2 regions of the Lutispora sp. QWL-02 genome follow, and region 1 is predicted to be linked to the other one. Evidence: a T-box and tRNA genes for the amino acid it is inferred to sense, from the RefSeq annotation. Region 1 holds a T-box; the other holds one or more tRNA genes.
The links. The T-box of region 1 lies ahead of leuS (leucine--tRNA ligase). A T-box ahead of a tRNA ligase gene usually reads a tRNA of that ligase, here a tRNA-Leu.

Region 2: it encodes a tRNA-Leu, which carries the amino acid that the T-box ahead of leuS (leucine--tRNA ligase) is inferred to sense. The anticodon was not compared.

Annotation. Positions count from the first base shown of each region.
Region 1 is NZ_CM177762.1:1,891,864-1,896,079, reverse strand. It holds gene leuS (leucine--tRNA ligase) at 5-2,446, opposite strand; T-box leader at 2,494-2,711, opposite strand; gene AC4HCY_RS08680 (IS1634 family transposase) at 3,187-4,216, opposite strand, start outside.
Region 2 is NZ_CM177762.1:1,165,076-1,169,291, reverse strand. It holds gene spoIIE (stage II sporulation protein E) at 1-631, opposite strand, end outside; gene AC4HCY_RS05165 (DUF1657 domain-containing protein) at 974-1,198, opposite strand; gene bcp (thioredoxin-dependent thiol peroxidase) at 1,394-1,852, opposite strand; tRNA gene AC4HCY_RS05155 (tRNA-Thr) at 1,998-2,073, opposite strand; tRNA gene AC4HCY_RS05150 (tRNA-Glu) at 2,098-2,172, opposite strand; tRNA gene AC4HCY_RS05145 (tRNA-Met) at 2,196-2,272, opposite strand; tRNA gene AC4HCY_RS05140 (tRNA-Met) at 2,316-2,392, opposite strand; tRNA gene AC4HCY_RS05135 (tRNA-Leu) at 2,401-2,489, opposite strand; gene AC4HCY_RS05130 (Ppx/GppA phosphatase family protein) at 2,597-3,517, opposite strand; gene AC4HCY_RS05125 (S1 domain-containing RNA-binding protein) at 3,591-4,016, opposite strand; gene ftsL (cell division protein FtsL) at 4,099-4,216, opposite strand, start outside.

The DNA.
Region 1 (4,216 bases):
AATTTTATTTAACCACTATATTGATCAATCTTCCTTTTACAACTATCACCTTGACTATCTGTCTGCCTAAAATAGCCTCCTTGACATCCTCATCAGCCATTGCTATCGCCTCAATCTCTTTTTGATCGCCGCTGGAAGGTACCATCACCCTAGATTTTACTTTGCCATTTATCTGGACCGCTATCTCAATCTCATCCTTTATGAGAGCCTTTGGATCCCATTTAGGCCATGCCTGGTTGAAGATCGAGTATTCATAACCAAGCTGCTCCCAAATCTCCTCTGTAAAATGCGGGGCAAAAGGCGCTAGTATTACCAATAAGTCAGCCAAAACTGCCTCAAAGAAATCAATATTTTTATTTTCTCCCTCCTGGTCGTACTTGTATAAGGCGTTTAAAAGCTCCATCATCCTTGCTATGGCCGTATTGAAATGGAACTCCTCAGTATCGGCCTCTACTTCCTTTATCGCTCTATGCCTCTCATAGTTCAAATCCTTCTCGAAAGCCGCCATATCGGTCTTGCTCTCATTGCCTCTCAGTTCGAGCACTCTCTCAGCTATTCTCTCGATCCTGTTCAAGAACCTTGCAACTGCCTTGATTCCTCCATCGCTCCAGGGGCCTCCTTCTTCATAGGCAAAACCGAACATGAGATATAATCTGAATACATCAGATCCGTACTCGCTGATAAAGCTATCGGGGGAAATGACATTACCCTTGGATTTACTCATTTTATTACCGTCAGGTCCCAGTATTACTCCCTGGTGTCTTAAAGATGTAAAGGGCTCGTCAAATTTCAAATATCCTAAATCCCTCAATGCCTTAGTAAAGAATCGGGCATACAAAAGATGCATTGCTGCGTGCTCTGCACCGCCCACGTATTTATCCACAGGCAGCATCTTGTCTATCCATTCCTTATTCCATGCCTCATCTGCATTCTTATTGTCCGGATATCTCAAGTAATACCAGGAAGAGCATACAAAGGTGTCTAATGTATCCGCATCTCTCTTAGCCGGCCCTCCGCATTTGGGGCAGGTGGTGTTTATAAACTCCTCACACTTTTTGAGCGGTGATTCTCCATCGGGAGTAAATTCTACATCATATGGAAGCAGCACAGGCAGATCCTTTTCAGGTACCGGCACTGTCCCGCAATGCTCACAGTAAACTACAGGGATAGGAGAGCCCCAATATCTTTGTCTGGATACCAGCCAATCTCTCAATCTGTAGTTTATCTTTATTTCGCCTTTGTTCTCTCTGGCCAGTTTATCTACGATCTTCATTCTGGCATCTGCAGATGTCATCCCGTCAAATTCACCGCTGTTGACCAATACTCCATAGTCTACATAAGGCAATGGAGCATCGCTGCCGTCAGCGCTTTCAATAACTCTCTTGATATGAAGATCAAACTTTTGTGCAAACTCATAATCTCTTTCATCATGTGCCGGCACTGCCATTACACATCCGGTACCATAGGTTGCCAGTACATAATCGGCAATCCATATGGGCAATCTTTCGCCGGTTATGGGATGAATGCTGCAGGCTCCTGTAAATACACCAGTTTTCTCTCTTGTAGTGGATAATCTGTCTACCTCGCTCTGTTTCTTCGCCCATTCTCTATATTCTTCTACTGAATTGCGGCAATCTCCGGACACAATTTTATCCACTATTGGGCTTTCAGGGGCCAGCACCACATAGGTTACTCCGCATAATGTATCCGCTCTGGTGGTAAAAACTTTGAAAGCTATATCGGAATTTTCAACTTTAAACTCTATTTCAGCGCCCTCTGATTTGCCTATCCAATTCTTTTGTATCTTTTTCGTTTTATCCGGCCAATCAAGGTCCTCCAATTTTTGCAAAAGCTCTTCTGCATAGGCTGTTATTTTAAAGAACCATTGAGTAAGATTCTTCTTGGTGACTTCCGAATCACATCTCTCGCAATGGCTGTCTATTACCTGCTCATTGGCTAAAACTGTCTGGCAGCTGGGGCACCAGTTTACAGGCGCTTCTTTTCTATAAGCAAGACCTGCATGGTAAAGCTGCAGGAATATCCATTGGGTCCATTTATAGTATTCGGGCAAACAGGTAACCACTTCATAATCCCAGTCAAACATCGCTCCAATTTCTTTGAGCTGTTTCTCCATTGTTTGAATGTTTTTCATGGTAGAATCATGGGGGTGTATCCCTGTTTTTATTGCATAGTTTTCTGCCGGCAGGCCAAAGGCGTCAAAACCCATAGGTTGAAATATCTCATAGCCCTGGAGCCTCTTGAATCTTGCCCAGGAGTCTGTAGGTCCGAAATTATACCAATGTCCTACATGAAGGTTTGCACCGGATGGGTAGGAAAACATCTCAAGACAATAAAGCTTCTTATCCACTCTATCAGGATTGAACTTATACAGCTTGGTTTCCTCCCATTTTTTTTGCCATTTCCTATCGACTTCTACGTTATACATGCTTATCACTCCATCCATATTGATAAAAAAATAAACCCCGTCTCCTGCAAAGAGACGGGGCAAACCGCGGTACCACTCTAATTGATCATCATTCAACACTGAACTAATCCACTTGAAGCCCTATAACGGCGGGCGCCGTCTTACCCTACTATTTTCAGGCAGCAGCTCCTGGGTGAGTTTGAAGATTGAACGCTGCCATTTTCCACCGTTTTATGGCTCTCTATAAGCTTCATATTCTTCTACTATTCCCATTCTTCACTTTTGTAATATTGTATGTGATTTTATCGCAAAATTTCATCTTTGTCAATATTTTTAGATTAATCTTGTGTATCAATATCATGTGGCTCAGTTGACATTGTAAACGCAACCTCTGCCCAGCTTTGTCATTGCATTCAATTTGTTAAACAAGATAGTGGCATTAAGTCTTACAATAAAAAGTTCAATAATGTACAAATAAAGAGGCGGAAGAATCGCATTTTGTAAACATAAAGAATAGTTTATAAGCCAGTATAACGCCATAATACAGGGCAACAACATATTACCCTGTATCCATTTCTATTATTAAAATGAATCTTTCTCCGTGCCTTATTATACAATTTTTAAATATTTTGTTATTGACTTACATATTTTACAACATTACAATCCCCTCTTTGACAGTTGAACAAAATAGAAATCCTGCAAAGCCTTGATACAAGGAATCTTGCAGGATTTAATATTGATGTAAAAAGTGCGTACTTTTTTTACTTTTTCGTATCTTTAAAAATTTTTTTCATCATATTTGTAGTAACAATCTGGTAGTCTGTTCGAAAATTAAAAGCATCATGAATAGCATCGGTAAAATCTGTTCTAGTGTAGGTTGGAACATACCCTTCGCCTTTAACTTCCAAAAAGCCCATATCTCTTAGCCCACTAATAATCTCATGGCATGTGTATTTTTCTTCGAGCTTCTTTTCAAGTAACCTGTAAATAATCAAAGATATAAAGCAAGTGGTGAAATGAGCTTCAATCCTGTCATCGTTTCTTAAGTACACAGGTCTTGCTTTGAATTCACTTTTCATAATTCTAAAGCATTCTTCAATTTCCCATCTTCTGTGATTTACTTTGATGATTTTAGATACATCATCCTCAAGGTTTGTACAAACTCCATAAAAACCATCGAAGGCTTCTTCTTTCTCTATGAGTGAAGAATCAATGCTATAGATCTCTTTTGCTGCGACTTCTCCATCCGGGGTATAGCTTGTTTTATGTATAAACCTTTTATAATCGTTAGGGTTGCATTTCTTGATTTTTATTGGGTTTGTATCTATAACCTTTCGGGCACGTTCTATTTGAGAACTACGAATTTTACGATGATAATCCCTATATCTAATAGAATAAGTTACAATCAGTCTTTGTTCAAAGCCATTTTCTTTGATCCAACGTTCCTTGTAAAAGACTGCAGCTTTTATTTTTGCTTTATCTTCAGTAGTAGCTTTATTTATCATCTCATCAAGCTTAGAAATGGCATAGGTTTTTTCGCTACCCGGGAGTTTCCAGCCATCTGGGTCAAGAGCCCATTTTTTTAGGTGTTCTTTTAATTTTTTTATAGACTGTGTTGTAATAAAGGCACGATCATCCTTGCTGTTAAACTTTCGATTATCTTCAGAAGCCAGTCCTGCATCGGTGCAGATGATAAATTTAGAAAGCTCAAAGTCAGAAATAATTTTCTTTTCCAATGGCTTCAAAGTCAACTGTTCATTCATATTTCCTCTGTTGATGCTAAACGCTAGA
Region 2 (4,216 bases), 730 kb from region 1:
GCAGCAGGATTATTGATATGGATATGATGTTTTTAACCGACAGCTGCCAGATATGTACTGAGGCTCCCAAAAAAGCCGAGGTTATGAGCAATGAGGCAGAGATTATCTCCTCAGCAGATATTTTAGTCCTTTTTTTTATGTTGATGAAAAAGGAGACAGACTTGTCATAAATATTTATCAATGCGCACATCATGACGGATTCTATGATTATCATGAGCATGTCATAGAGATAATAATCTTTTATATAAAAAATAAAAATTCCTGCAGTCAGATTGGCCAATGGAGCAAATATGCTGAAAAACATTTTCTTATTAAGCCTTGTCCTCTTTATGATCAAATAAAAAAACAGCAGTACAAAGATCAGGATAATGTTTTTTAGCAAAAGTTCGGGACTATTGAGGCTGAATGAACCTGCAAGGATGCTGGTGCATATGACATAGGGACTCACACCGTTTATCATGGACGCACATAATAAAGCCATTGAGAAAGGATTTAAGAAATCCAGTATAACTATCCTCCCCATAAAAAATCCGAAAAAAGCCCCGCCGGCAATCAGCATAAAACCACTGCTCTGTGCAATAGCCCTCAGCTTGGGCATCGCTTTCTTCCCGGGAGCAATCAGATCTACCAATATACCCACCACCTGTTATTTATTAAATCAAGCTTTTGTGCCAACCGCTTCAATTTTATGATTCTGCAAATACTATGAAGTCTTTATCTTTAATCCTGTAAAGTTTATATTACCAAAAGCTGGCTGAAATATTTGTCAAGTTAGGTTTGGGCGGGAAAAAATATTTGTGACAAGTTAAACAACGAAATGACATAATCTTAAAATAATGCGACAAAAGAGGAGACGGAAACCACTGAAAGACACGGAATTTTTCACGGAAAAACACGGAAGGATTTTTTGTGAAGTTTCAGTGACTTTTCGTGTTTGCCGTTCCCCATCGCATTTTAAAACTAATGCGCCGGATTACTCGAGGGGCTGTTGACTCTGCTGCTGATTCAGGCTGTTGCTGCTGTTCAGATAGTTCAGGCGGTTGTTCAGATACATCAGATGCTTATCCATATCTACCTTCATTTCCTCATATTTTTGTTTTGCGGTCTGATCTTCAGTAGACTCGGCCGCCATCGAATAAGTGCCTTTTGCAGCCTCTGCTGATGCTATGGCTTTCTTTAAATCGCTTTGCACTGTCATTTTCAATTCACCTCATTTTAAAATTGATTTCATTAGATATTCTGTTTATTTAGCGAATTAATATGTAGAACATTTTTTGATTTTTTATGAATAAAATGCATTTTATTAAAAAAAGACTTTACAGTCCTTTTAATGGGGATTTCCCATGCATAATAAAAAATATCGCAAAACTTGCGATATTTTTTATTGAATCTTCTATTTTACGAGAAATTCTAAAATTTCTGCCGCATTGGTATCAGGCTTTGCTTTCGGAAAAACCTTCATAACCTTTCCTTCTTCATCGATTATATAAGTTGAGCGCACTACGCCCATGCTTGTTTTGCCATAAATTTTTTTCTCCTGCCATACACCATATGCCTGAATTGCCTTGAGCTCCGGATCCGATAACAGGATAAAAGGCAGCTCATATTTGGTCACAAAGCTCTGGTGGGATTTTTCACTGTCCTTGCTGATGCCTATGATCACAATATCATTGTTCTTAAAGCTGTCATATAAAGCTTTAAAGGCTTGAGCCTGGCGTGAGCATCCGGGAGTATTATCCTTGGGATAAAAATACACGACCACCTTTTTGCCTCGAAAATCAGAAAGGCTTACGGCATTGCCATCCTTGTCATTCAATGTAAAATCAGGTGCTTTTTCTCCAATATGCAACATAGCTTTATCTCCCTTACTTCTTTATTAGCAATATTATGGCATTTTTTATACCATACTTCAAGATTATGGAGCAAAAGAAATCTATACTTCCCTATAAATTATAAAAAGCTTGCAAAGTTATTTGCTTTGCAAGCTTTGTTTCAAATGGAGCTGGTGGACGGAATTGAACCCCCGACCTGCTGATTACAAGTCAGCTGCTCTACCTGCTGAGCTACACCAGCGTATCTAAATTATTATAGGCTTTATGGTGACCCATGGGGGAATCGAACCCCCGTTACCGCCGTGAGAGGGCGATGTCTTGACCGCTTGACCAATGGGCCATATCTTTTGCTTCAAAAATAAATGGTAGCGGCGATTGGATTTGAACCAATGACCGTTCGGGTATGAACCGAATGCTCTAGCCAACTGAGCTACGCCGCCGTTATCTGATTGTAATGCATCATGACAATCATCTTTTAAATTTTGGTTGCGGGGGAGGGATTTGAACCCACGACCTCCGGGTTATGAGCCCGACGAGCTACCGGACTGCTCTACCCCGCGATGAATACTGGTGCCGGAGACCGGAATCGAACCGGTACGGTCTTTTGGGACCGCAGGATTTTAAGTCCTGTGCGTCTGCCAGTTCCGCCACTCCGGCCAACTGCTCGGCTATCACCGTACAGCGACAAATATAATTATATATGTTTTATCCCCAATCGTCAACAACAATTTTATGAAATATAAAAAAATCCTGAATTGGAGGCTCTAAAAGACTCCGCTGTATTTTATTACCATGCCCTCAAGATTATCATTTTCGCTTATGATGATCTCCTCAGCATTCAGCTTTTCCATAATATATTTTGTTATAAAAATACCTGCAGGTATGATATCGGCTCTTTCTTTCTGCAAGCCTTTTACAACATACCTTTCTTTAACCGACATAGCCTTCAAGTTTTCAAAAATTTTGTTTAAAAATTCTCTGGCTAATATAGTATTGTGAACTATCTCCCAATCATATACTTTCATTTGATGGAAAATCGAAGCCGCAGTTGTCGCGGTACCGCCAATAGCCACTATTCTGCCTATTTTCTTATTTTTCAAAAAAGATAAAGCGTCCCTAAACAAAAGATCCAGATTTTTTTCCAGGGCATTTATATCTGATTGATGGATCGGATTTGTTTTGATAAACTTTTCCGTCATCCTGACGGCTCCTGCATTAATACTGGCAGAATAAAGGATATTCTCACCTTCGCTCAACACCAATTCAGTGCTTCCGCCTCCAACATCTATAACAAGAAGGTTTTCACTCTTCCCGAGGCCATAGGATGCTCCAAACATGCCTATCGCTGCTTCCTCTTCTCCATCTAAAACTTTTATGGTCAAACCGGTTTCATTTTTCACCTTTTCCAGGAAATCTTCTCTGTTGCCTGCATCTCTTATAGCGCTGGTAGCAGCTATTGTAATCCTTTCCGCTCCAAAGTCTTCCGCTTTTTTCATAAAATATTTGATCGCTTCAATGTTTTTCTGCATCGCTTTTTCGGTAAGCAAGCTTGAATGTCCCATATCTTTGCCTATCCTGGTCGTAATAACTTCTTTAGTCTTTCGCTTGAAATTACCTCCTACAACCTCACATAACATCAATCTTATAGAATTAGTTCCCAAATCTATTGCGGCAATTTTACTCATACGAATCTCCTTTATGTTAGTTTTTAAAAACAATACTGTCAGCATAACTGACAGTATCATTGATTATATAATTTTATCTCTGGGCAATGTCTCCCTTGCGGCTATAACCGCCGCTTCTCTTTGACTCTCTATTCTTCATAAATTCCTGAAGCCTTTCCTCGCTCTCCTTCATGAATTTCGAAAGCCTATCCTCAAAGCTTCCGTTCTGGGTCTTCTTAAATTCTTGCTGCCAGTCTATTTCAACAGGCTTTGTGGACTTTTTAATCGTCTGGGCCTGCTTGATCGACAGATTTATCTTTCCGTCTCGGTCTATGTTCAATACCTTCACTCTGACCGATTGTTTTTCTTTTAGATAGCTGTTTATATCTTTTATATACGTATCAGCAATCTCTGAAATGTGGACCAGTCCGGTTTTCCCCCCCGATAGTTGAACAAAAGCACCAAATTTGGTTATATTGGCTACAACTCCATCAACTATCATACCTTCCTCTATAGGCATACTGAAAAAATTCCTCCTTTAATTTGCAATGGGTGATAATTAAAAATAATTTCCAGAAGATATTAGAAAAAAATTACTATAACTAATTACCCCCTTCTTGCAAATTGACATCAGACGAGGACTGATCAACATATACTCTCTCATCGGGCTTAACCAATCCAAGCTGCTCCCGGGCTGCTTTCTCGATATACTCCTTGGTT